DNA from 3 places in the Pseudomonas sp. NPDC090208 genome. Region 3 is predicted to be linked to each of the others. Evidence: predicted binding sites of a transcription regulator. Region 3 holds the regulator's gene; each other region holds the start of a gene.
What was found. The regulator FliA, encoded in region 3, starts transcription of late flagellar genes. The targets are predictions, from matches to a motif close to CTAAAGTTTNNNNNNNNNNNGCCGNTAA.

Region 1 (10,202 bases), on a different contig from region 3:
CCGGCGACCAATTGTTCCGCCCATTTCACTTGGTTCGGGCCGAACAGGACGATGGCGGTGGAGCCCAGCTTGAAGCGACCCATTTCGGCGCCTTTTTCCAGATGGATCGGCGCGCGGGAGGCTTCATCGTACTTGAAGCTTTTCAGTTCACGCTTTGGCGGGGTGACCAGACCGGCCCACACGGTTTCCACCGAAGCCACGATCATCGCGCCGACCAGTACCACGGCCATTGGGCCGCGTTCGGTGTCGAACAGGCAGACGACGCGCTCGTTGCGGGCGAACAGTTCCGGTACGTTTTCAGCGGTGGTCTGGTTGACCGAGAACAGGCGACCCGGCACATACACCATCTCGCGCAGGGTGCCGGCCAGCGGCATGTGGACGCGGTGATAGTCCTTCGGCGACAGGTAGATGGTGGCGAATTCACCGCCCATGAACGGTGCTGACAGGCGCGCATCGCCGCCCAGCAGCTCCAGCGCGCTGTAGCTGTGACCCTTGGCCTGGAAGATCCGGCCGTGTTCGATCGGGCCCAACTGGCTCACGGCGCCATCGGCCGGGCAGAGAATTGCACCCGGTGTTTCGTCCAGCGGGCGCGCGCCCGGTTTCAGGGCACGGGTGAAGAAGTCGTTGAAGTGCGGATAAGCGGTAACGTCTTCAACCAGCGCCTGGGACATGTCGACCTGATAACGGCGCACGAACCACTGGGTGAAGGCATTCTTGAACCAGCGCACCCGGCACTCGGCGACGCAGCCGGCCAGGCGCGACAGCAGGTGATGGGGCAGCAGGTATTGGAAGAGGATAAACAGACGCTGTTTCATCAGAGATCCTAAAGCGTTTCGGAAAGGCGGCGTTCCATACGGTCTGGTGCGACAGTCTGGTGCGCCAGATTATTTTTCGACCGGCGTGTCCGGATGATTGCCCCATTCGCCCCAGGAGCCTGCATAGCCCTTGACGCGCGGGTAGCCCAACGCCTTGGCCACCAGATAGGTGAAGCCGGAGCGGTGGTGTGTCTGGCAGTGGGTGATCACTTCCTTGTCCGGCGTGATGCCCAGGCTTTCGAGGATTTGTGGCATGTCCTTACGGATGCGCAGCTGGCGTGCCTGATCCATGCCGGCAGTCCATTCAAAATTTACCGCGCCGGGAATGTGGCCGCCTTTGGCCGCCAGCACTTTCTCACCGGAGTATTCGGTCGGACCACGAGCATCCCAGATCGCCAGATCGGCAGCACCGAGGCGGCTTTGCAGGTATTCGCGAGTGGCGGTCGGTGCGTCGTGCAGGGTCAGCGGCAACGGGCTGCCGGCAGCGGCAGGCACTTCAGTGGACAGCGGCAGGCCTGCCGCTTGCCAGGACAGCAGGCCGCCGTCCAGGTAGTGGTACTTCGAGTGGCCGATGACGTCCAGCAGCCAGATGAAACGGCCGGCCCAGCCACCGCCTTCGTCGTCGTAGGCCACGTAGACCGCATCGGGGTTGTGGCCCAGCTCACCGAACAGCGCTTCCAGTTGTGTCTGGGTCGGCATCAGGCCGGGTGCCGGGGGCTGGCCCAGTTGCGTGCGCTTGGGGTCGACGAAACGCGCGCCCGGAATGTGGCCGGCCTCGTAACGGGCGGCACTGGTCAGATCGACCAGAATCAGCTCTGAAGCGCCGAGGCGTGCCTGCAGGTCTGCGGGCTCGATCACCAGCGGCAAGCTTGAGAAGGCAGACATGTAACGTCTCCAGATGATGAAAAAAGAGGCGAATTGTAGCTCAGCCGTCAGCCATTGCGTTGGCTAAAGGTGGTCAGTGCCTTCTCGATGCATTGCCCGGTCTTGCCGAAGGCTTGCACGGTGACTTCCGAGAACGGCCCGCCGCCCTGATCGGCCACCACTAGCATCAGCACTCGGCCCTGGCTGGCCAGCGAGCGGATCAGCAGGTTTTCCCCGCTGAACAGATTGCGCAATTGAGGCGGTAGCAGAGCGGAGAACTGCGCATTGTTGGCCGGCGTCAGGCGCAATTGCGTGGCCTGAGTCAGCAGTCGTTGCAGGACGGTGCTGTCTTTGTAAGGGAGTGTGAGGGCTGCGGCAGAGTTATCCACACCGGCAAACTGGTGCACCCGCAGGCTGTCGGTCTTGCGGTCGATCATCAACAGTGCGACCCGGCGCAGGCCGGCAGCGAGCAGGGCGTCGCGGGCGCAGATGGTCAGGTGCATGGCGTTGGTGAACAGGGTGGGTTCCTTGAGCAGATCGCCGCAGAGCTTGCGCCAGTTCTGCAAGGCTTCGGCCGATGGCGGCGGCGCCGGCAGCGCGCCTTTTTGCACGCGGCGGAAATCCCAGGGCCAGAGCAGCGCCTCGGCCGGGTGCCAGACGCCGGGCACCGCATGCTGGCGCGCGCTGGCAGCGGCGTTCTGGTGCACCTGTTGTTGCAGCTCCATCAACGGCTGTTGCAGATAGAGGCTGGTCAGCAACTGCCAGCGCAGGTTGTGCGGCGAATCCCAGGACTGCTGGGCCGACAGTGCGAGACCGTTGGCCAGCAGAATGGTGTTGGCCGGCTGGTTGAACCAGCGGCGCAGCGGCAGGTTGGCATCCAGTTTCTGTTGCTGCTTGAGCGGGTCGTCGCTTTCGTGGGCGATGTGCAGCACTCGGACCAGGCTTCGCTGTTCGCGGATCAGCAGGCTGTAACCCTGGGTGACCCAGATCGGCAGACGCCAGTGCTCGGCGAGCTTCTGACACAGGCTCAGCAGGCGCACGCCGAACAGCGACTTTTCCACACGCTTCGCGCATTCGCCTTTGTGGATAACTCTCAGCTCCCACTCTTCCAGCAGTTTCGGGTGCGCCAGGGCCAGCGGCCACAGCGGCGAGAGAAACAGCAGGCTGCCCAGTTGAATGTCCTGCCACAGGCGGGCCAACTGGTTGGCGAACAGGCCATACGCCTGCTGCGTGGCATGCTGGCTGATCAATTGCAGCTGACGCAGCGCCACCGGGATCTTTTGCATTTCCACGCATGGCAGGCGAGCGAGCAGGGTGGCGGTGCGTGCCAGACCGAGGCGATTGAGCGCCACTTCCAGGCTTTCAGCAGGTTCGGCCAGGCCGCCGCTGTTGAGATTGGCTTCGCGCAGCACGCTGAGCACCAGCGCCGGGCTGTTCTGCATCAGGTCGGCGATGTCACGCAGCGAGCGGCGACTGTCGTTCAGCGCGGCAAGCACCTTGCCATGGGCCACGGCGGGGACCGGCAATGGCAGGCCGTCCAGCTGCTTGATCCAGCTGTCGAGGGTTTGCGGAACCGGGAGCGTCGAAGCGTTTTCTGATTGCATTCACAAGACCCATACGGCTGGGAGGTTTTGAACGGCGATGAATAGTGGCATCATGCTGGCCTTCGCGCTGCAGTGCCCGAGCCAGGCGCCAGTCAGGATTTTCATGTGTTTTGACTATAGTCTGGCGCACTCATGCCGATAAGTAGAACAAGAGTTTTCAGCGCTCTCGCACAATGACCATGAACCGGACTTCAAGTAAGTAATCTCTCTCTATGGCAAAAATTATCGGCATCATCGTCGTTTTCGCGAGCGTCCTCGGCGGCTACGTACTCTCACACGGTCAGATCGCTGCGCTGATCCAGCCTTTCGAGGTGATGATCATCGGCGGTGCCGCGTTCGGTGCATTCCTGCAAGCGAACCCGGGCTACATGACCATGCACGTCATCAAGAAGTCCGTGAAGATGTTCGGCTCGCGCTTCACTCACGGTTTCTACCTGGAAGTGCTCGGCCTGATCTACGAGATCCTCAACAAGAGCCGCCGTGAAGGCATGATGGCCATCGAGGGTGACATCGAAGAGCCGGCCAACAGCCCGATTTTCGCCAAGTACCCCGGCGTGCTGAAGGATGAGCGGATGATCGCGTTCATCTGTGACTACCTGCGCATCATGTCGTCCGGCAACATGGCTCCCCACGAACTGGAAGGCCTGTTCGACATGGAACTGTTGAGCATGAAGGAAGAGCTGGAGCACCCGTCCCACGCGGTGACCGGCGTTGCCGACGGCATGCCCGGTTTCGGTATCGTCGCGGCGGTACTGGGTATCGTGGTGACCATGGCGTCGCTGGGTTCCGGCGACAAGGCGGCGATCGGCATGCACGTAGGTGCGGCGCTGGTCGGTACCTTCTTCGGTATTCTCGCGGCCTACGGCTTCTTCGGCCCGCTGGCACAGTGCCTGGCTCACGACGCCAAGGAAGAGATGAACGTCTTTGAAGCGATCAAGGCTTCTCTGGTGGCTTCGGCTTCCGGCGTACCGCCTTCACTGGCTGTCGAATTCGGTCGCAAGGTTCTGTATCCGGCCCACCGCCCCAGCTTCAGCGAGCTGGAACAAGCTGTTCGCGGTCGTTGATCCATGGAAAATAATCAGCCGATCATAGTCAAGCGCGTCAAGCGCTTCGGCGGAGGCCACCACGGCGGCGCCTGGAAAATCGCCTTCGCCGACTTCGCCACGGCGATGATGGCGTTCTTCCTGGTGCTGTGGCTGATGTCCTCGGCCACGCCTGAGCAATTGATTGCCATCGCCGGTTACTTCAAGGACCCGGTGGGCTTCTCCGACAGCGGCTCGCCTTACGTCATCGACCTTGGCGGTTCGCCGGAAATGTCGCCGGACCAGACCCTCAATCCCGAGGTGAAGTCCACGCCTGCACCGGACAAGGTGCCGGTGGATGCCGATCAGCAGGATGCGGCGGCCGAGCAGGTCGAGCAGGAGCGTCTGGAGATGCTGCTGCAAGAGTTGCAGACCAAGGTCAACGAGAACCCGCAGCTGGCCAAGTTCAAGGACCAGATCCTGTTCGAGATCACCCAGGACGGTTTGCGCATCCAGATCATGGATGCCGAGAACCGCCCGATGTTCGACATCGGCAGTGCGCGTCTGAAGCCGTACTTCGAGGACATCCTGCTGGCGATGGCTGACACCATCAAGGCTGTGCCGAACAAGGTCAGCATCAGTGGTCACACCGACGCGACGCCTTATGTGGGCAACAACGGTTTCGGCAACTGGGAGCTGTCGGCCAACCGCGCCAACGCCGCTCGCCGTGCGCTGATCGCCGGTGGCTATCCGGACCCGCAGGTTGCACGGGTGGTCGGCTATGCCTCGTCGTCGCTGTACGACAAGGAAAACCCGAACAACCCGATCAACCGCCGCATCGACATCGTGGTGCTGACCAAGAAGGCGCAGAGCCGCATCGAAGGCGACCAGAACGCCGGCGAAGCACCGAAGACCACCCCGGCTCCGGCACCGGCTGCACCGGCCGGCCAACCGGGGGCATCGAACGGCGCACCGGCGGTCGATCCACAGGCCTACGCCCAACCTCACGAGATCCGGCAGAAGCTGAACCTCTTCGATCAAGGGCAACTGAAGATCGACGAAACCAAGAACTGAGGCTCGTCCCCAATAAAAACGCCGCGATCATCGCGGCGTTTTTCGTTGTGGCTGCTGGTCAACCTGTAGGAGCGTGGCTTGTCCCGCGACCGGCTGCTAAGCAGTCGTAAACCCAGACGACTATGCAGCCCAGACACACCACGTTTACTGGATTTACGACGACTCCGTCGCCGGTCGCGGGACAAGCCGCGCTCCTACAGTCAGTGGCGTCGCCTGAGTTCAGTAGCTGTTCTCCGGCAAGCTGGCGATGATCGAGCGGTAGCTGTTCATCCGTTGCTGTTGCACGCGGCCTTCTTCCAGGGCCTTGAGCAGCGCGCAGCCCGGTTCGCGGTCGTGTTTGCAGTCGCGGAAGCGGCAGCGGCCCAGCAGGTCGTTGAATTCGATGAACCCGGCTTCGACATCGGCGCGGCTGACATGGACCAGACCGAATTCGCGAATGCCCGGCGAGTCGATCAGGTCGCCGCCACGGGGGAAGTGGAACAGTCGCGCGGTCGTGGTGGTGTGCGTGCCTTGACCGGAAAACTCCGACAGCGGCCCGACCCGGGTTCCGACTTCCGGCAGCAGGCTGTTGACCAGCGACGACTTGCCCACGCCGGACTGGCCGACGAACACACTGGTGTGGTGATCCAGCAAGTCCTGCAGTTGCTGCATGCCGTCGCCATGGTGCGCCGACACTTCCAGCAGCGGATAACCCAATTGCCGATACACCGCCAGCAGGGCGTTGAGCGCCGGGGCGTTCTGTTCGTCGATCAGGTCGGCCTTGTTCAGCAGTAGCAGCGGGCGAATGCCGGCGTGCTCGGCGGCCACCAGATAACGGTCGATCAGATTGGCGTGAGGCTCCGGCATCGGTGCAAAGACGATGACGATCAGGTCGACGTTGGACGCCACCGGCTTGAGTTGGCCTCGCGAGTCCGGGCGGCACAGTTCGGTATCGCGCGGCAGTTGCGCGACGATCACGCCGGTGCCCTGATTGCCGGCCCGCCAGACCACCTGGTCACCGGTGACCAGCGCCGGCAGGTTGGCCCGCAGATAGCAACGGAACACCTGGCCTTTCAGTTCGCCATCCTGCGCCTCGACCTCGACCTGCACGCCGAAGTGCGCGATCACCAGGCCGGTCTGTTCCGGGCCCAGATCACCGCCTTCCAGGGTTTCCAGAGCTTGGGATTCACGCTTGGCGGCACGCGCGGCGCGCTCGCCCTGAATCTTTTCGATGCGCCAGTTCTGGCGGCGGTTGAGTTGGCGTTTGGCCATGGAAATTCAGTGTTCCGTTTTGATGACGCGTAAAACTGCAGAAGATAAAACGCCGCGAGTCTACCACGCCTGTCTGGGCTAAACTGCGCGCCTACGCTGAGGAGCCGACATATGCAGAACAAGCAGAACCTGATCTGGATCGACCTGGAAATGACCGGTCTGGACCCGGACAACGACGTCATCATCGAAATGGCCACCATCATCACCGACAGCGAACTCAACACCCTGGCCGAAGGGCCGGTGATCGCCGTGCACCAGAGCGACGAGATTCTCAACGGCATGGATGAGTGGAACACTCGCCAGCACGGCGGCTCGGGCCTGACCCAGCGCGTGCGCGAGAGCAGGATTTCTGCGGCCGAAGCCGAAGCCATGACCCTGGACTTCATCAAGCAGTGGGTGCCAGAGCGCAGCTCGCCGATCTGCGGCAACAGCATTTGCCAGGACCGCCGCTTCCTGTACAAGCGCATGCCGACGCTGGAAGCCTACTTCCATTACCGCAACCTTGACGTGTCGACCCTCAAGGAACTGGCTGCGCGCTGGTCGCCGGAGCTGAAATTCAAGAAGGGCAGCACGCACCTGGCTCTGGACGACATTCGCGAATCCATCGCCGAGCTGCGTTTCTATCGCGAGCACTTCATCAAGGTGTGACTCGCGATGCAGGGGCGCGATAGCGTGTTGTCAGATTGCCCATGCGGTACAGGCCCGAAGCAATCGCGGGCAAGCGCGCTCCTACCGTTTTAGATTGCGCGCTTTCTTGCAGGGACTGCCACCATGTTGCTGATGCTCTATCTGATCGCCATCACCGCCGAGGCCATGACCGGCGCCTTGTCCGCCGGACGTCGCGGCATGGACTGGTTTGGTGTGGTGCTGATCGCCTGCATCACTGCGCTGGGTGGCGGCTCCGTGCGTGACGTGCTGCTCGGGCACTACCCGCTGACCTGGGTCAAACACCCGGAATACCTGATTCTCACCAGCGTTGCGGCGCTGGTGACGATTTTCATCGCCCCACTGATGCGGCATCTGCGCTCGCTGTTTCTGGTGCTCGATGCGCTGGGGCTGGTGGCGTTCACCGTCATTGGCTGCACGACTGCGCTGGACATGGGCCTGAGCTTTCCGGTGGCGGCGGTCAGTGGGGTGATCACGGGCGTATTTGGCGGCATCCTGCGGGATATCTTCTGCAACGACATCCCGCTGATCTTCCGCCGCGAGCTGTACGCCAGTGTGTCCTTTGCTGCGGCCTGGTGCTTTCTGCTGTGTCAGTACGCAGGGTTGCCGCTGGAGCAGGGCACGCTGATTACCCTGTTCGGCGGGCTATTGCTGCGGCTGCTGGCAATCCGCTTTCACTGGGAAATGCCCAAGTTTGTCTACAAGGATGGGCACTGATCTTGATCTGAGTAGGAGTGAGCTTGCTCGCGATGACGGCGTGTCGGACGGCAATGTTCTGTCTGATCAAGTGCAATCGCGAGCAAGCTCACTCCTACGAAGGAGAGCGTTGTTCATGCTGACGCAACGCCCATTCCACATGCTCACGCACCATCTCCGACGGGTCATCCCGCCGCGCTTTCAGGGCTTCGATCACCGGGATGGTCGACGGTGCGTTCCCTAGTCCCACCGCCAGATTCCTCAACCAGCGTTCGTAACCGGCGCGTCGCAGGGGTGAGCCTTCGGTATTGCTGAGGAAGGTGGGCTCGTCCCACAGAAACAGCGTGGTCAGCTCGGCATTGTCCAGGCCGTGGCGCGGTTTGAAATCGGTCTGGTCGGTGGGGCGGGCGAAGCGATTCCACGGGCAGACGATCTGGCAATCGTCGCAACCGAACACCCGGTTGCCGATCATCGCGCGCAGCTCTTCCGGAATCGACGTCTTCAGCTCGATGGTCAGGTAGGAAATGCAACGGCGGGCGTCCAGCACGTAGGGGCCGGCGAAGGCGTTAGTCGGGCAGATGTCGAGGCAGGCCTGACAGCGCCCGCAGTGCTCGGTCTTGTGCGGTTCATCCACCGGCAGCGGCAGATCGACGAACAGCTCGCTGAGGAAGAAGTAGCTGCCGGCCTTGCGATTGAGCACCAGGGTGTTTTTGCCGATCCAGCCCAGCCCGGCCTGCTCGGCGATGGCCTTCTCCAGCACTGGCGCACTGTCGACGAAGGCACGGAAACCGAACGGGCCGATGGCCTGCTGGATGCGTTCGGCCAGTTGCTGCACGCGCTTGCGGATCAGCTTGTGGTAGTCGCGGCCCAGGGCGTAGCGCGAGACGTAGGCTTTTTCCGGCTGGGCCAGACGCTGCGCCATTTCGGTATCCCCGGGCAGATAGTCCATGCGCAGCGAAACCACGCGCAGCGTGCCCGGCACCAATTCGTCGGGATGCGAACGTTTGCTGCCATGGGCTGCCATATAGTCCATCTCGCCGTGGTAACCGGCCGCCAGCCAGCGCTCAAGATGCTGTTCGTGTTCGCCCAGGTCCAGTCCCGAGATACCGACTTGCTGAAAGCCGAGCTCACGCCCCCAGTCCTTGATGCTCTGGGCAAGGTCAGTCAGTTCGGCCGCCGTCAACGGCGCTGAGTTTGTGGTTGGATCTACAGTAATCGCGGACATGCAAAGGGGACACCGGGGCGCAGGTGCGTATAATTCTGCCAGACATCGGAGCCCAAAGACGCATGTTGCACAGCAAACCCCCATTACCCGACGCACTGTACAGCGCCGCGCAGGTGCGCGACCTCGACGCACGCCTGATCGCCGCCGGCATGCCGGGCTTTGAACTGATGCAGCGCGCGGCCCATGCCGCCTGGCGGGCGATCCGTCGGCGCTGGCCGGATGCCCGGCAGCTGACGGTGCTGGCCGGACATGGCAACAATGCCGGTGATGGCTATCTGATTGCAGCCTTGGCACAGCGTGCCGGCTGGCAGGTCGTGGTACTGGCAGTCGGCAGCTGTGCCGTGCTCAAGGGCGATGCCGAGGCGGCTTATCAAGAAGCGCTGGCTGCTCACGTCGACGTACAGCCCTGGCATTCGCAGACGCTGAGCGGAATCGTCGTCGATGCGTTGTTGGGCACCGGGCTGACCGGCGAGGTTCGCCCCCCTTACGGCAATGCCATTGAAACCATCAACGCCAGCGGCCTGCCGGTGGTGTCGGTGGACATTCCTTCGGGGCTCTGTGCCGATACCGGCGCGATCCTTGGCGTGGCGGTCCGCGCCGACCTGACGGTGACCTTCATTGGCCTGAAAGTCGGCCTGTTTACCGGCGAAGCGGTCGATCTGATCGGCGAGCTGGAATTCGACGACCTTCAGGCGGATACCGCTATCGTGGCCGCCACACCGGTCAGCGTGAAGCGTCTGGACCATGGCAGCCTGCCAAAACTGTCGTCCAGACCGCTTTCTGCCCATAAAGGGCAATTCGGTCGGGTACTGGTGATCGGCGGTGATCGCGGTTTTGGCGGTGCTGCGTTGCTGTCCAGCGAGAGCGCCCTGCGCAGCGGTGCCGGGATGATCACCCTGGCGACCCGCGCCGAGCACGTTTCTGCGGCGCTGGCGCGCATCCCGGAAGTGATGACCGCCGCGGTCGGCTCGGCCAATCAATTGAT
Region 2 (10,202 bases), on a different contig from region 3:
AGTTCCAGTGAGCGGCCCACCAGCACATTGTTGCGACGCACTTCATAGCGCAGTGCGACTTCACCGTCGCCAGCGCGCTTGATGGCCGGATAACGCACATTGAAGGTCAGCACCGGGTTGCCGGTTTCGTCACCGGCCTCCAGTGCGGCTTGCGGCAGTGCTTCGCTGCCCCAGTACAGAGTGATCGCGTCGCCAATCTGCGGGGTTGGATAGCGTGGAATATCCACCGCCACAGTGGCGCGGGCATCGGCATCGTCGATCAGGCCGTCGTCAGCCTGCTGGCATAGCGGTGCCGGGTAATCGGCCGGAACCTCCTTCAGAAACAGGCTGAAGGTGCGTGGTTGTGAGTCAATCGACTTGTTTCCGGCACGGTCGGTGACATTGAAATACACCGGTTGGGTGATGTCGCCCAGGCTTTCCAGGAATGCGCGGGTAAAACTGATCATCACCCGCTTGTTGGTGACCTCTTCCTCGGTCACGGTATGTGCCGGGCCGGTAGTGCCGCCCCAGAAGGTGCGGATATGGTCACCCCAGGCCATGCCGGTATAACCGGGCACTTCAGCGATCAGCACATCACCCAGCGAGGAGAGCTCGTCGGAGGTGAGGTTGCCGTCATTGACCTCGGACGGAAAAATCATGGCTGCGACCAGGCTGCCACCGGGTGCGGTTCGGTCGACGATGACGGGAACTTCCGGCGACGGGGTGGTTGGCCCCAACGGAATCCTGGCTTCGTAGCCAACGCGATTGATACCGTCGTTGATTAGCAGATCTGCCGGGATGGTAAGTGTCAGAGGATCTCCAGGCACTTCATCAACGATGGTCTTGGTAGCGCCAACAAGGTCGCCGTTCCAGAGTAATTGGTATTCGTTGCCGCGGACTGAATCACTCCAGGCGACAAAGCTGAGATCGATGGGTAATTGCAGATCTTCCAGTGTCAGCAAACCATCAATCGGGTCGGCCAGCGGCACCGTAGGTGCAATCAGATCCCGGTTGCGAATGCAGACGCGTCGAGTAACAAGAGAGCGTTTATGTGAGTTGCACATGATGTTATTTCCTTATGGGCAGGCAGCCGTATGCAAGTTCGATCGAACTGCCTGTAATGTTAAAGTTGTCCCGCGCTTTGATATCAGAGTGGGCGTGTTGCAGTAATAAAAAGCACGACGAGCATGTTTCTATTGATGTGTTTTAAACTGTTTGTGAGATATCGTGTGAAGCGAAAATCTCAGGCATCGGTCGTTTGGATTTTCAGTTTGGCGAAGTGCAGCAGTTGCTCTGACAAAGGCTGATGCACAACTTGATCGGAACGTGCACCGACTCTTGCTCTTTGCACGGCGGATAGCGCAGAACGACGGGCTGCGAAACCATAGACAAATTACCCGCCCTGTCTGTGATGGTGTAGGTTACAGAAGCTTCACCGTCTGCCAGTAGGTCAATGAATTGACTGCCGAAGGTAAATTCAATGTGATCACTGCCCGGATCTTCGGTGGTCAGGGTATATTCCGGTCCAGCCTGCTCACCCCAATAGGTGCGCACTACATCGCCCCATTTTGCGTCGAAGTAGCCGGGGAGCCTGGCAGTCAACGAATTACCATTTGCCTTCAGGGCATCAGATTTCAGCATTTGAAGGTCGTTATCGAAGATCAGAGGGGCTATCAGGCGTCCGCCAGGGGCACTTCGGTCGACGATCATGGGGATAGAAGGAGAGTCGGCAGATAGGCCGTCCAGAACCGAAGCCCTGTAGCCAATGGCGTATACACTGTCGCTCATGAGTAGCACTGGGGGGATTTCAAGAGAAACAATGTCTCCAGGTTGATCGTCGGCTACTTTTTTAATGTCTCCAGTGGGCAGCCCGTTTACAAGGAGTTGGTTGTAATCTGTCGGCATCGAATCGTCCCACAGGGGGAAGTTTAATGTGACCGGCAGTTGTAATGCTTCCAGCGTCAGCAGGCCGTCTGTTGCATCCGCTTGCGGAATGATAGGGGCAGCCAGGCCACGGGTGTTTTTTTCAGTAGTTGAATCAATCATCAGTTATTCCTTGTCGTAAAGATATGGGTTGTGCTAGGTGATGTAAGGCGGTTGAGCATTGGTCGAAAAATTTAGATTCGACCGATATCCTGACTTTCTTTGCGTAGGCCGCTACTTAGCTCTCGATCACAATTTCAACTAATAATAGTGTGGGGTGTCTGTCAATAGGTGGTCATAAATATTTTTTCTAATAAGGGGAGGGGTGTTTCTAACTTCGGAAGTTTCCTACCTGATTGCATCCGTTGTCTGTGGTGGAGAAGTTCGGACTGACTGCAAAAATAAAATTAACGTCTTCGGCTTTCATAAGTTCACTGTTACTAGTTTTGTCTGTTGTTGTTGGTGTTTTTCTGTAGGAAAAATACGACACTCATTTGAATGCTTGTGTCGTAGGTCCTGATCTCTTTGGATTGCGTGTTGACCCTGGCCAACACGCAATCTGCCCCCCGTCATTTGTCGGGGGTATTCATCGTGAGACGTAGTAAAAAGAAATCCGGAAATAACGTAGATGGTTGGTCGGTCGTCGGTGTGCTATGTGGCATGTCAGTCATGGCGCCGGCGCTGGCGGAAGGGATATTGGACTTACCGCCCGAAACGATTCGGGTATTGCCTGGACAGATCGTGGATGTCAACCAGCCAACAGCGGCAAACTATTACTTACTCGGGCAGGGCTCGACTCTGAATTTAAAATCAGGAGCGGTGGTTAACGACGTTTTTTCACAAAGCGGTTCAACATTGAATATCCGCGATGCTGTAGTCAGCCATGCCGTTGACAGGCAGGGAGAGCAGCAAGCTGCTGTGAGTTTGGGGGGCAGCGTGCTGAACGCTGAGCGCGCTACCATTCTGGGAGGGAGTAAGGCTGGGCTAAGCCTTGTCAGATCTGGCGATACTGCTTCTAAGGCCAGTATTCGCGATAGCCGAATTGAAGGTACGGGGACTGGTTTGGCCGTTGGCGGTAGTGAGGCCACTCTTTCGAATACTCGTGTGAAATCTGTTGGAGAGATCAATGGTGTGGGGAGGGGAATCAGTGTTCTTTCCTCCAAAGTGATAGTGAGTGATGGCAGCGTTATTGAGGGAGAAGGTCTCGGGATGCATGTCTGGACGGAGCTTACGCCAGGAGGTCGCGACCTTGGCCCCAGTTCCGTTCTTATCGACAACTCCTCCGTGCAAGGATATTCCGGTCCAGCTATTAAACTTGACAGTGTCAGCGGTAAAACTCCCGCCAAAGCCACCATCACCCTGCAAAACAACGCCCAGCTCCTCGCCGGCAACGGCAACCTTATCGAGGTCCATGACAAGGGCGAGCTTGACCTGATCGTCGACGACAGTCGTCTCACCGGCAATCTGTTTGCCGAGGACGGTAGCCGTATGACGGTCACGTTGCAGAACCGTGCAGCGCTGACGGGGAACGTGATCAACGGCGACAGCCTGACGCTCAATTCCGGGTCGCGCTGGACGTTGGCGGGGGATAACGATCTGCGCAAGCTGGAGCTGGGGGACGGCCGCGTCAGTTTTGCCGGGGCAGGGAGCAACACCCTGACCGTTGGCGAGCTGGGCGGACGTGGCACCTTCGATATGCGCATCAACCTGGATAACGCCAGCAGCGACTTGCTCAACGTCACCGGCGAGGCCAATGGCATCCATCTGCTCAACGTGCAGAACACCGGGACCGAGGCGGTGCCGCAGTCGTTCGATGCGTTGCAGGTGGTGCACACCGGGGGAGGCGATGCGCAGTTCGGGCTGGTGGGTGGCCGTGCCGATCTCGGGGCGTATTCCTACATGCTGGAGCAGCAGGGCAACGACTGGTTCATCGTCGGTTCCGGCAGGACCATCAGCCCGTCGGCAGGCAGTGTGCTGGCGCTGTTCAACGCCGGGCCGACGTTGTGGAACAGCGAACTGTCGACCTTGCGCAGCCGCATGGGCGAAGTCCGTGGGCGGGAAGAGGGCGGTGGCTGGATTCGCAGCTACGGCAACCGCTTCAACACGTCGTTGGCGTCCGGTGTCGATTACAAGCAGAAGCAGCAGGGCTTGTCGTTCGGTGCTGATGGGCCGGTGGCTGTCAGTGAAGGTCATCTGTTGCTGGGTCTGATGGGCGGTTACAGCCAGTCTGATCTGGACTTGAGTCGCGGCACATCGGGCAAGGTCGACAGTTACTACATCGGCGCTTATGGCACCTGGCTGGCGGACGATGGCTACTACCTGGACGGTGTGGTGAAGGTCAACAAGCTGCACAACGAGTCGAAAGTGGCGATGAGCGATGGCAGCAAATCCAAGGGCAATTACGACACCATGGCGCTCGGTGGTTCGGTGGAGTTCGGCAAGCACATCAAGCTGACCGACGACTACTTCGTTGAACCGTACGCGCAGCTGTCGGCGGTGTGGCTCGATGGCGACAGCTACACGCTGGACAACGGCCTGCGGGCGAAGAACGACCAGACCCAGTCGGTGCTGGGCAAGGTCGGCACCACGTTGGGCCGCAGTTTCGCGCTCAAGGATGGTGGTGTGGTGCAGCCTTATGTGCGTGCGGCCGTGGCCCATGAGTTTTCCCGCAGCAATGACGTGAAGATCAACGGTCAGCGTTTCGACAACGACCTGTTCGGCTCGCGGGCCGAGCTGGGTGCGGGCTTGTCGGTGTCGTTGTCCGAGCGGGTGCAGGTGCATGCTGATTTCGACTACATGAAAGGCAAGCATGTCGAGCAACCCTGGGGGGCGAATGTCGGTCTGCGCGTGGCGTTCTGACCATGACGTGAGTTGATGTCGCTGCAACCGGCCCCGGTTACCGCAAGGTAGCCGGGGCTTTTTCATGGGTTACAGGCGGGGTTTGCGTCGGCGCATGGCGCGGGTACGGCTGGAGGAGCGGTAGCGCCCTTTACTCTGGCCGAGCAGGGTGACGAGCAATGTGTGCGAAATGCCGACCAGCCTGGAGCGGCGCACGACTTCGTAACGCACTTCGACCACACCGTTCTCGTAGTCGGCAAGCCGTTCGCTGTTCAAATACTGGGTCAGCCGTGGGCCGCCACGCCCCTTGGCTTCACCCACGGTGGTGTAGAACGTGTTGTAACCCCAGCGCAGCTTCAGCTGATCGCCGACCCACAGCCGGTGCGAGCGTGGGATGTTGACGAAGATGCCGGCAATCAGTTGCGCATCGCTCAGGGCGTCGGCGTTGCCTGCGGTGATGTAGGGGGCGTCGAAACAGACCTGAGCATCCTTGCCGTCGCTGACCGGCTGCCAGGGAAAACCGGGGGCGTTCTGCAACAGGTTGGCGTAGACGGCGACACCTTCTTCGGCCGACGGGCTCGTCGGGAGATCGGGCGGGGTAGGTTGAGCGCAAGGCAAAGGATTGTGTTCGCCATCGCTGTCTGGGGTTGGGTCCGGATCGTTCGGCTTGATATCCATTTCGTCTGCCATGAAAACTCCTTGACTGGATCGGTTAGGCGAATGTTCAGACGCTCAGACGTGTACAGCTGAAATGCAGGGTCGGGCGCAGGAGATTGGTATGTTCGATTCGAACAAAAGAGCTGTCAATTACGCCACCGCTACATGACTTGGCGTGGCTTGTTACAGGGTGTTGTAACGCTTGAAACGTTATCGCTTTTATGAATGTCATGGTTTTTTACTGCCTTCTCTGAAAAGCCTATAGATATGTATGTTGAGTGCGTTTGCAGCGTGTGCTTGTAAATGAAAAATATCCGTTGTTGCCGTAGGCTATTGGCTTCTTGTTTTTTTCAGGTCAGCCGAAAGGGCCGCGCGCTTGGCGGTTTTTCCCAGCAAATGCGGGGTGTGGCTGCCCGTCTTGGTGCGATTGGATGGTGAAAATGTTTGGTTACAGTTGTAACTAAATCGGTTTTCGGCAAGCGTCAGGTGTTCCTGTTCAATGAGGCAAGCAAATGCGAGTTGAGTGATCACATTAAATCTTGTTCGGGGTGTTATTTATTTCTATGCAACTGATGTGGAACTAATAGTGTTGTGGCGAAGCTGTCAAGCCTGCTGTTGTGAGAAAAAGCTGTTTGCGGGGTTGAATGCATGTCTGGCGTAAAAAATCAGAAACTTCCTACTTTTCTCAGGTAACAGGAGGGCGCATAAAAAAGCCCCGGTGACAGGGTCACCGGGGCTTCTTTGAACAGGGCGGGGTTCAGCGGTTGAAGCGCTCCACCAGCGAGTACTGGCTGTGTGCCGTGTGGGTCAGTTCGGCACTCAGGGTTGCCGAGCGCCGGGCCTCGTCGGAGGTCTGGTCGGCCAGTTGGGCGATGGTGGTGATGTTGCGGCTGACTTCCTCGGCCACCGAGCTTTGTTCTTCGGTCGCGGCGGCGATCTGCGTGGTCATGTCGGTGATGTGGGCCACGGCATCGCTGATGCCGACCAGGGCCTTGTCCGCTTCCATGACCTGCTCGACCCCGGCCTCGGCCTGACGGCGGCCGGTTTCCATGGTCTGCACGGCATCGTTGGCGGTCTGCTGCAGCTTGGCGATCAGCGCGTGAATCTGCCCGGTGGACTCGCTGGTGCGCTGGGCCAGTTGGCGCACTTCGTCGGCGACCACGGCGAAGCCACGGCCCATTTCACCGGCGCGGGCGGCTTCGATGGCGGCGTTGAGGGCCAGCAGGTTGGTCTGGTCGGCGATGCCTTTGATCACATCGACCACGCCGCCGATTTCGTCGCTGTCCTTGGCCAACTGAGTGACGGTCAGGCCGGTTTCACCGACCGAGGCCGACAGACGCTGGATGGCTTCGCGGGTGTCGTTGGCGATGTCGCGACCGCGACGGGTCAGCTCATTGGCCTGTTGGGTGGCATCGGCGGTGCGCTGCACATGGCTGGCGACTTCCTGAGTGGTCGCGGCCATCTCGTTGACGGCGGTGGCGACCTGTTCGGTCTCCACGCGCTGGCGTTCCAGACCGTCGGAACTGGCCTGGGCCAGGCTGTCGGACTGCTGCGCCTGAGCATTGAGGTGCTCGGCGGTGTCCTGCAGACGGGTCAGGCAGGTTTTCAGGCGCGCTTCCTGGCTGAGGATGGACATTTCCAGACGGGCCTGGGCGCCACGGCTATCGGTGTACATCTGCGCGATCAGCGGGTCGGAGGTGGTCTGTTCGGCCAGGCGCAGCAGGCGCTTGATGCCGCGCTGCTGCCAGCTCAGGCCGAGCAGGCCCAGCGGTACCGACAGCGCAGCGGCAAGGGCGAAGCCCCAGTAGGAGTTGAGCCAGACACCGATCAGGAAGCTCAACTGGCTGACCATGATGAACGGCAACCAGTCCTGCAGCACCGGCAGCCACTTGTCGCGGTTCGGCACGGCGGACTTGCCACTGTTCAGGCGCAGGTACAGCGCTTCGGCGCGGCGGATCTGCTCAGGCGTGGGCTTGACCCGCACCGACTCGTAGCCGATCACTTGCTGCTTGTCGAAGACCGGAGTGACGTAGGCGTTGACCCAGTAATGATCGCCGTTCTTGCAACGGTTCTTGACGATGCCCATCCACGGCAGGCCCTGCTTGAGGGTGCTCCACATGTGCTCGAACACGGCGGACGGCACGTCGGGATGGCGCACGGTGTTGTGCGGGGACTTGATCAGCTCGTCGCGGGAAAAGCCGCTGATTTCAACGAACGCGTCGTTGCAATAGGTGATGACCCCACGTGTGTCGGTGGTCGAAATCAACCGTTGCTGGGCAGGAAAGGTCCGTTCGCGTTGGGTGACGGGCTGGTTATTGCGCATGAGCTATTCAATCCGGAAAGGCTTTCAGAGGTTATCGGCGCGTTGACCGCTAAGTTAAGCGCGATGTGGGCCGAGAGATGAGTCGGGTTGTCGCAGGTCAATACTCAGCGATAGAACATCGGGTAGGTGAACAGGGCGAAGTGGGTCAGGTTCAGGCCGAAATGGGTGACAACCGCCGCTGGCAGGCCACCGAAGCGGTAGGCGATCCCGTAGCCGACCCCGGCAATACCGGCCAGCAACGCCCATTGCCAGCCGGCGCCCAGATGGGTCAGGCCGAATACCGTCGACGCCAGCAGAATCGCCAGCGGCTGATGCCAGGGCAGGCGGTGGAGCAGCCGCGCCAGCCCGCCCTGAATGTAGCCACGGAACAGCAGCTCTTCGGTCAGGCACACCAGCAGCAGGTTGTTGACGGCCCAGATGCCAGCCTGCTCCGGCCATTTCGGCGCCCAGCCGGTGAGGCCCAGTGCTTGCGCGCCCATCAGGCACAGGGTGGTGGTGAAGATCAGGGCCAGAGCGGTCGTGGCCAGTGAGCGGCGCCACGTGATCGCGGCAAACACCCACGGGCAGGCGACGGCGATCCACAGGCCGATCAGCGGTTTGTCGAGGTTCAGGTACATCGAGAACGGCGCGGCTTCCGGGCTGAAGCGCACGGCGGCGATGACCCGCGCGCTATAGAAGCCGGGCAACCAGTGGCTGGCAAGCCCCGCGGCCAGCGCGAGAAACAGCACATGACCGAAGCCGCGTACCGCCCAGTGAGGGAATTGGCTGACACAGACACCGGCCATGATCAACAGACCGAAGGTGACCGCCACCGGAAGGCTCAATTGCCCGTAGGTCAACGCCAGGCAATAGCCCAGCGCCAGCAGAATCAGGGTGGTCCAGCGTTGCACCGACATGGTGTCGTCCTTGAGTGTCGGATCAGGCTGGCGATTCTAGCGTTGATTAAACGCTGGCGCATGTGGGAAACGGCTGAAGGTGTCAGAAGATGCTGTCAGGGGTTTCCGAGTGTGGCGAAAAAAACTGAGTACACCACAAGTCCCTGTGGGAGCGGGCTTGCCCGCGAAGTTGGCAAGCCAGTCGACGTCGCGTTGTCTGACCTGACGCCTTCGCGGGCAAGCCACGCCCCCACGGCCTTCGGCCCGAGGCAGAAGCGATGGTGATCTCAAGGGCGTCGCCGTCGGCAAGCCGGACTGCTACGGGGATTTGTGGGTATGTGAAATGTCTGGAGCCACCGCAAATCTCAGTGGGAGGGAGCTCTGCTCGCGATGGCGGTGGGGCAGGCGATACCGCATTGTCTGGGTCGACGCTATCGCGAGCAGAGCTCACTCCTACAGGATTTGTGGTTTCCGCATCTCTATCGCATGTCCCCAGAACCTGTGGGAGCGGGCTTGCCCGCGAAGCTGGCAGGGCAGTCGACATCGCGTTGTCTGGCCTGACACCTTCGCGGGCAAGCCGCGCTCCCACACTCTGTAACTCGGTAGCTGTCACAGATCCTCAACCGCCTTACGCGGTAATCAACTGCCGCAGCACGTAGTGCAGGATGCCACCCGCCTTGAAGTATTCCACTTCGTTCAAGGTGTCGATCCGGCACAGCACTTCGACGTCCTCCTGCTGGCCGTTTTCCCGGGTGATGTGCAGTGTCAGGTCCATGCGCGGTTGCAGGGTGGCGCCGGTCAGGCCGCTGATGTCGACGGTTTCCTTGCCGGTCAACGCCAGCGTCTTGCGGCTCTGGCCGTTCTTGAACTGCAACGGCAACACGCCCATGCCTACCAGGTTGGAACGGTGGATGCGCTCGAAGCTTTCCGCAATCACCGCCTTCACCCCCAGCAGATTGGTGCCCTTGGCCGCCCAGTCGCGGCTGGAGCCGGTGCCGTATTCCTGGCCAGCAACGATCACCAGCGGTGTGCCTTCCTGCTGATAGCGCATGGCTGCGTCGTAGATCGGCAATTTTTCATCGGTCGGCACATGCAGGGTGTAGCCGCCTTCCTCGTTGCCGAGCATTTCGTTGCGGATGCGGATATTGGCGAAGGTGCCGCGCATCATCACTTCGTGGTTGCCGCGCCGTGAACCATAAGAGTTGAAGTCTTTAGGTTCCACGCCCTTGCTGCGCAGGTAACGACCCGCCGGGCTGTCGGCCTTGATGTTGCCGGCAGGGGAGATGTGGTCGGTGGTCACCGAGTCGCCGAGTATCGCCAGTACGCGGGCCTTGCTCACGTCAGCAATCACCGGCAGCGGCCCGGCCACGTCGTCGAAGAACGGCGGGTGCTGGATGTAGGTGGAATCGTCCTGCCACACATAAGTCGCCGCTTGTGGCACCTCGATGGCTTGCCATTGTTCGTCGCCGGCGAACACTTCGGCGTATTCCTTGTGGAACATGCCGGTGTCGACCTTCATCACCGCTTCGGCGATCTCCTTCTGGGTCGGCCAGATATCGCGCAGGTACACCGGCTGACCGTCGCTGCCTTCGCCCAGCGGCTCGCTG
Region 3 (10,202 bases):
CCGAGGCCATCGCCAACAATGCGGCGCGGAGTCAAGATACCGCCGCGCTGGTGGCCGCCGTACGGGTCGGGCTGTCCCGCGCCATCGTGCAAAGCATTGTCGGCATTGAGCCGGAGCTGCCTGTCATCACCCTTGAGCCAAGGTTGGAACAGATATTGCTCAATAGTCTGCAGAAGGCAGGACAGGGTCAGGAAGAAGGCGTTCTGCTCGAACCGAGCATGGCTGAGAAACTTCAGCGCTCGTTGATCGAAGCGGCGCAGCGTCAGGAGATGCAGGGTCAGCCGGTTATTTTGTTGGTCGCAGGTCCGGTTCGCGCCATGTTGTCCCGCTTCGGGCGCCTGGCAGTACCGAACATGCATGTTTTGGCTTATCAGGAAATTCCTGACAATAAGCAAGTCACCATCGTAGCGACTGTCGGGCCGAACGGCTGAGGTAGTGAGTCATGCAAGTTAAGCGTTTTTTCGCCGCCGATATGCGACAAGCCATGAAACTGGTTCGTGATGAGTTGGGCGCGGAAGCGGCCATCATCGGCAACCGGCGGATCGCCGGCGGCGTCGAGCTGACTGCCGCGCTGGACTACAAGCTGTCGGCGCTGGCGCCGCGCGTGCCGAACATCGAGCTGGAAGACGAGCTGCGCAAGACCCAGTCGCGCATCGTCACTGCCCAGGCCGAGCTGAGCAGCCGCACCGAGCTGGATGCCGTCGGCAACCGTCAGCTGTTCTCGGGCCTGGCGATGGATGACAGCAAGCACATCGAGCCGACTCTGGACGAGCCGTTCCGCCCGTCGATCCATGCGGCCATTGCTGCGGACCGCGCCGAGCGCGCCGAACGTGCCACCGCCGAACCTGCGGTGAGCCAGCGCGCCTACGAGTCGATGCGTTCCGAATTGACCGGCCTGCGCGAACTGCTGGAAGTCCAGCTCGGTTCGCTGGCCTGGAACCAGTTGCAGGGCAGCCGTCCGCAGCAGGCCAACCTGTGGCGTCGTCTGCAGCGCATCGGCCTGTCCGGCCCGCTGTCGCGCGACCTGCTGGACATGGTGCCGAACGTCGACGACCAGCCGCACGCCTGGCGCATGCTGCTGGCCCATCTGGCGCGCATGATCGTCACGCCGGAGATCGAACCGCTGGAAGAAGGCGGGGTGATTGCCATGGTCGGCCCGGCCGGCATGGGCAAGACCACCACTCTGGCAAAACTGGCGGCGCGATATGTGTTGAAATACGGCGCACAAAATATCGCGCTGGTGAGCATGGACAGCTTCCGCATCGGTGCCCAGGAGCAGCTCAAGACATTGGGGCGTATCCTCAATGTGCCGGTGACCCATGTCGACCCGGGGCAGTCGCTGGCTCAGGCGCTGGAACCGTTGCTGCGCAAGCGCGTCGTGCTGATCGACACCGCCGGCCTGCAGGCCAGCGATCCGGCCCTGCGGCTGCAGCTGGAAAGCCTCGCCGGTCGCGGGATCAAGGCGCGCAATTATCTGGTCCTGGCCACCACCAGCCAGAAGCAGGTGCTGACAGCGGCGTACCACAGTTACAAGCGTTGCGGTCTGGCCGGGTGCATCCTGACCAAGCTGGACGAAACCGCAAGCCTCGGCGAAGTGCTGAGCCTGGCGGTGACACACGAATTGCCCGTGGCCTATCTCACCGATGGCCCACGGATACCGGATGATCTGCATTTGCCACGTCGGCACCAGCTGGTGAGCAGGGCTGTCAGCGTGCAGATGCAGGAGGAGCCTAGCGAGGAAGCGATGGCGGATATGTTTGCGGATCTTTATCACAGCCCCGACAAGCGCGTGGGCTAGGTAGGGAAAATGACACAGGAATATACCTGCATCGATGGTCTGCCAGGCATTGTTCACACACTGAACGTGCAGCCCTACATGTGGCTTAGGTCTAAGCAAGACAAGGTAAAGAATTAACTATGGGCAGCATGCATCCCGTACAGGTTATCGCGGTGACCGGTGGCAAAGGTGGCGTCGGCAAGACCAACGTGTCAGTGAACCTCTCACTGGCCCTGGCCGAGCTCGGGCGTCGCGTCATGTTGCTGGACGCCGATCTGGGTCTGGCCAACGTCGACGTATTGTTGGGGCTGACCCCCAAACGCACCCTGGCCGACGTCATCGAGGGACGCTGTGAGCTGCGCGATGTCCTGTTGCAGGGCCCTGGCGGCGTGCGCATCGTGCCGGCCGCTTCGGGCACCCAGAGCATGGTCCAGCTGACCCCGGCCCAGCATGCCGGCCTGATTCAGGCGTTCAGCGAGATCGGCGACAACCTCGACGTACTGGTGATCGACACCGCTGCCGGGATCGGCGAATCGGTGGTCAGCTTCGTGCGCGCGGCTCAGGAAGTGCTGCTGGTGGTGTGCGACGAACCGACCTCGATCACTGACGCCTACGCGCTGATCAAGCTGCTCAACCGCGACTACGGCATGAACCGTTTCCGCGTGCTGGCCAACATGGCGCAGAGCCCGCAGGAAGGGCGCAACCTGTTCGCCAAGCTGACCAAGGTCACCGACCGTTTCCTCGACGTGGCGCTGCAATACGTCGGCGCTGTGCCGTACGACGAGTGCGTGCGCAAGGCCGTGCAGAAACAGCGTGCCGTGTACGAAGCATTCCCGCGTTCCAAATGTGCGCTGGCGTTCAAGGCCATCGCGCAGAAGGTCGACACCTGGCCGCTGCCGGCGAATCCGCGTGGCCACCTTGAATTTTTCGTTGAGCGCCTGGTTCACCAGACCAGTGCAGGGCCCGTGTCATGACAGCAAGTGGCTATCGCATGTACAGCAAATCATCCAAAGATTCCCAGTATGAGCTGATCGAGCGTTATGCCCCCTTGGTCAAGCGCATCGCTTACCACCTGCTGGCACGTCTGCCGGCCAGCGTGCAGGTCGAGGACCTGATCCAGGCCGGCATGATCGGCCTGCTCGAAGTCTCGACCAAATACGACTCGACCAAGGGCGCCAGCTTCGAGACCTACGCCGGCATCCGCATCCGTGGTGCGATGCTCGATGAAGTGCGCAAGGGCGACTGGGCACCGCGCTCGGTACACCGCAATACGCGCATGGTCAGTGACGCGATTCGTGCAATTGAAGCAAAAACCGGTCGTGACGCTAAAGATCACGAGGTTGCTGCCGAACTTCAAATGAGTCTCGACGAATATTACGGGATTCTGAACGACACCCTGGGCAGTCGTCTGTTCAGCTTCGACGACCTGTTGCAGGACGGCGAGCATGAAGGGCTGCACGAGGACGGCGCGAGCCAGTCGCTCGAACCGTCGCGGGATCTGGAAGACGAACGTTTCCAGAGCGCGCTGGCGGACGCCATTGCCAACCTGCCGGAGCGTGAACGCCTGGTGCTGGCGCTGTACTACGACGAAGAGCTGAACCTCAAAGAGATCGGGGAGGTCCTGGGGGTCAGCGAATCGCGGGTCAGCCAGCTGCACAGCCAGTGCGCCGCGCGCTTGCGTGGCCGGTTGGGAGAGTGGCGCGCGCGGTAACGCATCGAACGCAGGGGCGGCATTTCGCGGCATCTGCGTGCTGTATGTAAGACCGGCTGTGCAGGGCGTTTGAGGGCAACGGTAGACAAGGCAGGAGCCGGTCGGATCAGGTTTTTGCAGGCCTGTTTCGCTGTGCGCGTGATCCCTTCTCGTCATCATCCCCCTTCGTTTTCGCAGAGCCGCTCAGAGAGTAATGATTGAACGCGCACCCAGGAACTGGATGCGTTAAAGACTGCTTGGAGGTCGAATTGGACAAGAACATGAAAATCCTCATCGTTGATGACTTTTCAACGATGCGGCGGATCATAAAAAACCTGTTGCGTGACCTGGGGTTCACCAACACGGCCGAAGCAGATGACGGTACCACCGCATTGCCGATGCTGCAGGCCGGTGGCTTCGATTTCCTGGTGACCGACTGGAACATGCCCGGCATGTCCGGCATCGACCTGCTGCGTCAGGTGCGCGCCGACGAGCGTCTGCGTCATCTGCCGGTTCTGATGGTGACTGCCGAGGCCAAGCGCGAGCAGATCATCGAAGCCGCTCAGGCCGGTGTGAACGGCTACGTGGTGAAGCCATTCACCGCGCAGGTTCTCAAAGAAAAGATCGAGAAGATATTCGAGCGCGTCAATAGCTGATGTCCGCTGCGAGGGCGCTATGAATCCTGAAGATTCAACGATGGGTGACTTCGAGTCGACCCTGAAGAAACACGCACAGGAATTGGTCGAAAGCCTTGAACAAGGCAAGTTCGGCGAGGCCGTGCAGGTCATCCATGAGCTGAATCAGACCCGGGATCGTGGCCTGTATCAGGAAGTCGGCAAGCTGACGCGCGAGCTGCACAGCGCGATCGTCAATTTCCAGATCGACCCGCGCATGCCGCAGGCCGAAGAAGTCTCGCAGATCACCGACGCCACCGAGCGCCTGTCCTACGTGGTCAGGCTCACGGAAGGTGCGGCCAACCGCACCATGGATCTGGTCGAACAGAGCACGCCGTTGATGAACGGCCTGAGTGCCGACGCTCGCGCCTTGAGTGCCGACTGGGGACGCTTCATGCGTCGCGAGATCAGCGCCGACGAGTTTCGTGATCTGGCCCGTCGCGTCGACGGCTTCCTGGCGCGCAGCGAGACCGAAACCCAGCAGGTCGCCAGCCACCTGAACGACATTCTGCTGGCCCAGGATTACCAGGACCTGACCGGTCAGGTGATCAAGCGCGTGACCACACTGGTCACCGAGGTCGAGAGCAATCTGCTCAAGCTGGTGCTGATGGCCAGCCAGGTCGATCGTTTTGCCGGGATCCAGCACGATCAGGAACACTTCCGCCAGCAAAAAGAACAGGAAAAACTTCATTCCAAGGGTGAAGGTCCGCAGATTCATGCCGATAAACGTGAAGACGTCGTATCCGGTCAGGATGATGTGGACGATCTGTTATCCAGCCTTGGCTTCTAAGATTTTAGATTCCAGGTTCTATGTGAAAGTGGCTGCTGATCCGGCGCGTGAATGCTTCGTCGAAAGCAATGTGCCCGGACGCTGATGCAGCCCCTGGATCGGTTTGACGGTTAATTTTAGGAGCACCCCCAATGAGCTTCGGCGCCGATGAAGAAATCCTTCAGGATTTTCTGGTAGAGGCCGGCGAGATCCTGGAGCAGTTGTCCGAGCAATTGGTCGAGCTGGAAAGCCGACCGGATGACGCGGATCTGCTTAATGCCATTTTTCGCGGTTTTCACACTGTAAAAGGGGGCGCCGGCTTCCTCCAGCTCAACGAGCTGGTTGAATGCTGTCACATCGCCGAAAACGTGTTCGACATCCTGCGCAAGGGTGAGCGCCGTGTCGACGCGGAACTCATGGACGTGGTGCTGGAAGCGCTGGACACCGTCAACAGCATGTTCGGTCAGGTCCGCGAGCGCTCCGACATCACCCCGGCCACGCCTGAGCTGCTGGCGGCGCTGTCGCGTCTGGCCGAGCCGGCTTCAGCCGATGAAATCGCGGCGGCTGCTGCCGCTGTGCCAGTCGTGGAAGAGGAGGTCGCCGAGGCGCCGTCCGAAGACATCACCGACCAGGAATTCGAACAACTGCTCGACTCGCTGAATGCGGTCAAGGCCGAAGCGGCGGGTGCTGCTGCACCGGTTGCGCCCCAGGAAACCAGCGGGGAAACGCCGAGCGACGAAATCACCGACGCCGAATTCGAATCGCTGCTCGACCAGTTGCATGGCAAAGGCCAGTTCGCGGTCGACGCGGTCGTGCCGCCTGCAGCTCCTGCGGCTGAGGCGCCAGCGGGCGAAGTGGCGAGCGACGAAATCACCGACGACGAATTCGAAGCGCTGCTCGATCAGTTGCACGGCAAAGGCAGTTTCTCGCCTGACACCGCCGGTGTGCCGGCTGCCGCTGCGCCAACCGCCGCTGAGGCTGCGGATGCAGTGCCATCGGACGAAATCACCGATCACGAATTCGAAGCGCTGCTCGATCAGTTGCATGGCAAAGGCAAGTTCGAACCGGCCGTAGCGGCGGGCGCGACAGCCACGGCCACGCCACCGGCTGCGGCGAAGAAAGCGGAAGCTGCGAAATCCGAAGCGCCGAAGGCAGAAGCACCGAAAGCCGAGCCGGCCAAAGCCGCCGCGCCGGCTGCTGCACCGGCCAAGGCGGCTCCGGCACCGGCTGCTGCGCCTGCCGCTGCCCGTGCACCTGCGCCGGTGGCCGACAAGGCGCCGACCGAAGCGGAAACCACCGTGCGCGTCGATACCGCGCGGCTGGACGAAATCATGAACATGGTCGGCGAACTGGTGCTGGTGCGTAACCGCCTGGTGCGCCTGGGCGCCAACAGCGCCGACGAAGCCATGTCCAAGGCCGTGTCCAACCTGGACGTGGTCACCGCTGACCTGCAGACCGCGGTGATGAAGACGCGCATGCAGCCGATCAAGAAAGTCTTCGGCCGCTTCCCGCGTCTGGTTCGCGATCTGGCCCGTCAGCTGAAGAAAGAGATCAACCTGGAACTGGTGGGTGAAGAAACCGACCTCGACAAGAACCTCGTCGAGGCCCTGGCGGACCCGCTGGTCCACTTGGTGCGCAACGCCGTCGACCACGGCATCGAGTCGCCGGACGAACGCGAAGCTTCGGGCAAGGCCCGTGGCGGTCGTGTGGTGTTGTCCGCCGAACAGGAAGGCGATCACATCCTGCTGTCGATTTCCGACGACGGCAAAGGCATGGACCCTGCGGTGCTGCGCGCCATCGCGGTCAAGCGCGGGGTGATGGACAAGGATGCCGCCGACCGTCTGAGCGACACCGACTGCTACAACCTGATCTTCGCGCCGGGCTTCTCGACCAAGACCGAGATTTCCGACGTGTCCGGTCGTGGCGTGGGCATGGACGTGGTGAAAACCAAGATTTCCCAGCTCAACGGCTCGATCAACATCTACTCGACCAAGGGCCAGGGCTCGAAGATCGTCATCAAGGTGCCGTTGACCCTGGCGATCATGCCGACCCTGATGGTGATGCTGGGCAACCAGGCTTTCGCCTTCCCGCTGGTCAACGTCAACGAGATCTTCCACCTGGACCTGTCGACCACCAACGTCGTTGACGGTCAGGAAGTGGTGATCGTGCGCGACAAGGCGCTGCCGCTGTTCTACCTCAAGCGCTGGCTGGTCAGTTCGGCCGCCCACGAGGAACAGCGCGAGGGGCATGTGGTGATTCTCTCGGTCGGCACCCAGCGCATCGGCTTCGTCGTCGATCAACTGGTCGGTCAGGAAGAAGTGGTCATCAAGCCGCTGGGCAAGATGCTGCAAGGGACTCCGGGCATGTCCGGCGCCACCATCACCGGTGACGGCCGCATCGCGCTGATTCTCGATGTGCCGAGCATGCTCAAGCGTTACGCCGCACGGCGTATCTGACAACGGCGAGGCAATGAGCCTGGTGGGAGCGAATTCATTCGCGAGAGGCCGGTACATCCGCAGCCGATGTATCGCCTGATGGATTCATCGCGAATGAATTCGCTCCCACGGGTTTTCCATCCACCGCGGTCATTTCGGTGGGGCAGATGTTGATGGGAAGCGGGCTGCGGGAGCGGCCTGTTTCGCCTAATGGAGTATTTATGGCCGTCAAGGTTCTGGTGGTGGACGATTCCGGATTTTTCCGCCGCCGCGTCTCGGAAATTCTTTCCTCGGATACAACGATTCAAGTCGTCGGCACCGCCACCAATGGCAAGGAAGCGATCGAGCAGGCCCTGGCGCTCAAGCCCGACGTGATCACCATGGACTACGAAATGCCGATGATGGATGGCATTACCGCTGTCCGGCACATCATGCAGCGCTGCCCGACCCCGGTGTTGATGTTTTCGTCGCTGACCCACGAAGGCGCCCGGGTGACCCTCGACGCGCTGGATGCCGGTGCGGTCGATTACCTGCCGAAAAACTTCGAAGACATTTCGCGCAACCCGGACAAGGTCAAGCAAATGCTCTGCGAGAAGGTGCACACCATCTCGCGCAGCAACCGTCGCTTCAGCAGCTACGCCAGCAGCGTGTCCGCCCCGGCGCCGAGCGCTGCGCCTGCGCCGTCGTCGCTGCACGGCACGACCAGCCCGCGTACCGCAGCGGCGCCGTTGCCTGCGCGCACGCCAGCGGCAGCCAGCCATGGCCACGCGGCGAACTCGCCGGCGCCCAAGCGCAAGGCCTACAAGTTGGTCGCCATCGGTACCTCCACCGGTGGCCCGGTGGCGCTGCAACGGGTGCTGACTCAACTGCCTGCCAACTTTCCGGCGCCTATCGTGCTGATCCAGCACATGCCGGCGGCCTTCACCAAAGCGTTCGCCGAGCGCCTGGACAAGCTCTGCCGCATCAGCGTCAAGGAAGCCGAGGACGGTGACATTCTGCGTCCGGGTCTGGCCCTGCTGGCCCCCGGCGGCAAACAGATGATGGTCGACGGCCGTGGCGCGGTGAAAATCCTGCCGGGTGACGAGCGCCTCAACTACAAACCGTGCGTGGATATCACCTTCGGTTCGGCGGCCAAGTCGTACAACGACAAGGTGCTGGCCGTGGTGCTGACCGGCATGGGCGCAGACGGTCGCGAAGGCGCGCGTCTGCTCAAGCAGTCCGGTAGCCACATCTGGGCCCAGGACGAAGCCAGCTGCGTGATCTACGGCATGCCGATGGCCATCGTCAAAGCCGATCTGGCAGACGCCGTTTACAGCCTGGACGATATCGGGCGCCATCTGGTCGAGGCGTGTATCTGATGGATGTTTTGACACTTATAGGGATCATTCTGGCGTTCGTCGCCATCATCGGCGGCAACTTCCTCGAAGGCGGCCATCTGGGCGCACTGCTCAACGGCCCGGCGGCGCTGATCGTGATCGGCGGCACCATCGCGGCCAGCCTGCTGCAGACGCCGATGAGTGCGTTCAAGCGGGCGATCCAGATCTTCATCTGGATTCTGTTTCCGCCACGCATCGACCTGCCGGGCGGCATCGACCGCGTGGTGTCGTGGAGCCTGACCGCGCGCAAGGAAGGCCTGCTCGGCCTGGAAGGCGTGGCTGACAGCGAGCCGGACGCTTACTCGCGCAAGGGCTTGCAGTTGCTGGTCGACGGTGTCGAGCCGGAAGCCATCCGCAGCATTCTCGAAGTGGATTTCCTGACCCAGGAAAGCCGCGACATTCAGGCGGCGAAAGTGTTTGAAAGCATGGGCGGTTATGCACCGACCATCGGCATCATCGGTGCAGTGATGGGCCTGATCCACGTGATGGGCAACCTCGCCGATCCCAACCAGCTGGGCAGCGGCATTGCCGTGGCCTTCGTTGCCACCATTTACGGCGTGGCGTCGGCCAACCTGATCCTGCTGCCGGTGGCCAACAAGCTCAAGGCCATTGCCCTGCGTCAGTCGCGCTACCGGGAGATGCTGCTCGAAGGACTGCTGTCGATTGCCGAAGGCGAGAACCCGCGCTCCATCGAGCTGAAGCTGCAAGGATTCATGGAGTGAGGGTCTGATGGCTCGTCGACGTCGTCACCACGAAGAACACGAAAACCACGAACGCTGGCTGGTGTCCTACGCGGACTTCATCACCCTGCTGTTCGCCTTTTTCGTGGTCATGTACTCCATTTCCTCGCTCAATGAAGGCAAGTACAAGGTGCTGTCCGAGGCGCTGGTCGGCGTCTTCAACGAAGCCGAGCGCAGCGTGCGGCCGATTCCGATCGGCGAACAGAAACCGCAGACCGTGCGTCCTGCCGACCCGCTGGTCAAGGACAGTGACCAGACCGATGCGGCGTTGGGACAGGCCTCTCAAGACCCGCTGAAATCGATCGCCGACGATGTCAACGCGGCGTTCGGCGACCTGATTGCCTCCAACCAGATGACCGTGCGCGGCAACGAGTTGTGGATCGAGATCGAACTCAATTCCAGCCTGCTGTTCGGCAGCGGCGACGCCATGCCGAGCAACCTGGCGTTCGACCTGATCGACAAGGTGGCGAAGATCGTCAAGCCGTTCGACAACCCGATCCACGTCGAAGGTTTCACCGACAACCAGCCGATCAGCACCGGGCAATTCCCGAGCAACTGGGAGCTGTCGTCGGCCCGTTCTTCGAGCATCGTGCGCATGCTGGCGATGGACGGCATCAATCCGGCGCGTCTGGCCTCGGTGGGGTATGGCGAGTTTCAGCCGCTGACCTCCAACGCCACCGCCGATGGCCGTGCGCGCAACCGCCGGGTGGTGCTGGTGATCTCGCGCAATCTGGACGTGCG

Region 1: the regulator FliA is predicted to act here: its motif matches at 3,398-3,425, upstream of motA (flagellar motor stator protein MotA).
Region 2: the regulator FliA is predicted to act here: its motif matches at 7,752-7,779, upstream of ACIPL0_RS11575 (methyl-accepting chemotaxis protein).

The regions. Positions count from the first base shown of each region.
Region 1 is NZ_JBIVCU010000001.1:115,060-125,261, reverse strand. It holds gene asd (archaetidylserine decarboxylase) at 1-815, opposite strand, end outside; gene rhdA (thiosulfate sulfurtransferase) at 885-1,700, opposite strand; gene ACIPL0_RS00555 (HDOD domain-containing protein) at 1,748-3,283, opposite strand; gene motA (flagellar motor stator protein MotA) at 3,496-4,347, shown strand; gene motB (flagellar motor protein MotB) at 4,351-5,379, shown strand; gene rsgA (small ribosomal subunit biogenesis GTPase RsgA) at 5,599-6,630, opposite strand; gene orn (oligoribonuclease) at 6,742-7,278, shown strand; gene ACIPL0_RS00530 (trimeric intracellular cation channel family protein) at 7,402-8,013, shown strand; gene queG (tRNA epoxyqueuosine(34) reductase QueG) at 8,108-9,217, opposite strand; gene ACIPL0_RS00520 (NAD(P)H-hydrate dehydratase) at 9,280-10,202, shown strand, end outside.
Region 2 is NZ_JBIVCU010000005.1:262,441-272,642, reverse strand. It holds gene ACIPL0_RS11600 (hypothetical protein) at 1-1,043, opposite strand, end outside; gene ACIPL0_RS11595 (hypothetical protein) at 1,246-2,025, opposite strand; gene ACIPL0_RS11590 (autotransporter outer membrane beta-barrel domain-containing protein) at 3,187-4,761, shown strand; gene ACIPL0_RS11585 (hypothetical protein) at 4,831-5,430, opposite strand; gene ACIPL0_RS11580 (hypothetical protein) at 5,728-5,928, opposite strand; gene ACIPL0_RS11575 (methyl-accepting chemotaxis protein) at 6,155-7,720, opposite strand; gene ACIPL0_RS11570 (lysostaphin resistance A-like protein) at 7,825-8,616, opposite strand; gene acnA (aconitate hydratase AcnA) at 9,224-10,202, opposite strand, start outside.
Region 3 is NZ_JBIVCU010000017.1:132,721-142,922, reverse strand. It holds gene flhA (flagellar biosynthesis protein FlhA) at 1-431, shown strand, start outside; gene flhF (flagellar biosynthesis protein FlhF) at 443-1,798, shown strand; gene fleN (flagellar synthesis regulator FleN) at 1,918-2,751, shown strand; gene fliA (RNA polymerase sigma factor FliA) at 2,748-3,488, shown strand; gene ACIPL0_RS24685 (chemotaxis response regulator CheY) at 3,749-4,123, shown strand; gene ACIPL0_RS24680 (protein phosphatase CheZ) at 4,143-4,931, shown strand; gene ACIPL0_RS24675 (chemotaxis protein CheA) at 5,063-7,366, shown strand; gene ACIPL0_RS24670 (chemotaxis response regulator protein-glutamate methylesterase) at 7,567-8,703, shown strand; gene ACIPL0_RS24665 (flagellar motor protein) at 8,703-9,443, shown strand; gene motD (flagellar motor protein MotD) at 9,451-10,202, shown strand, end outside.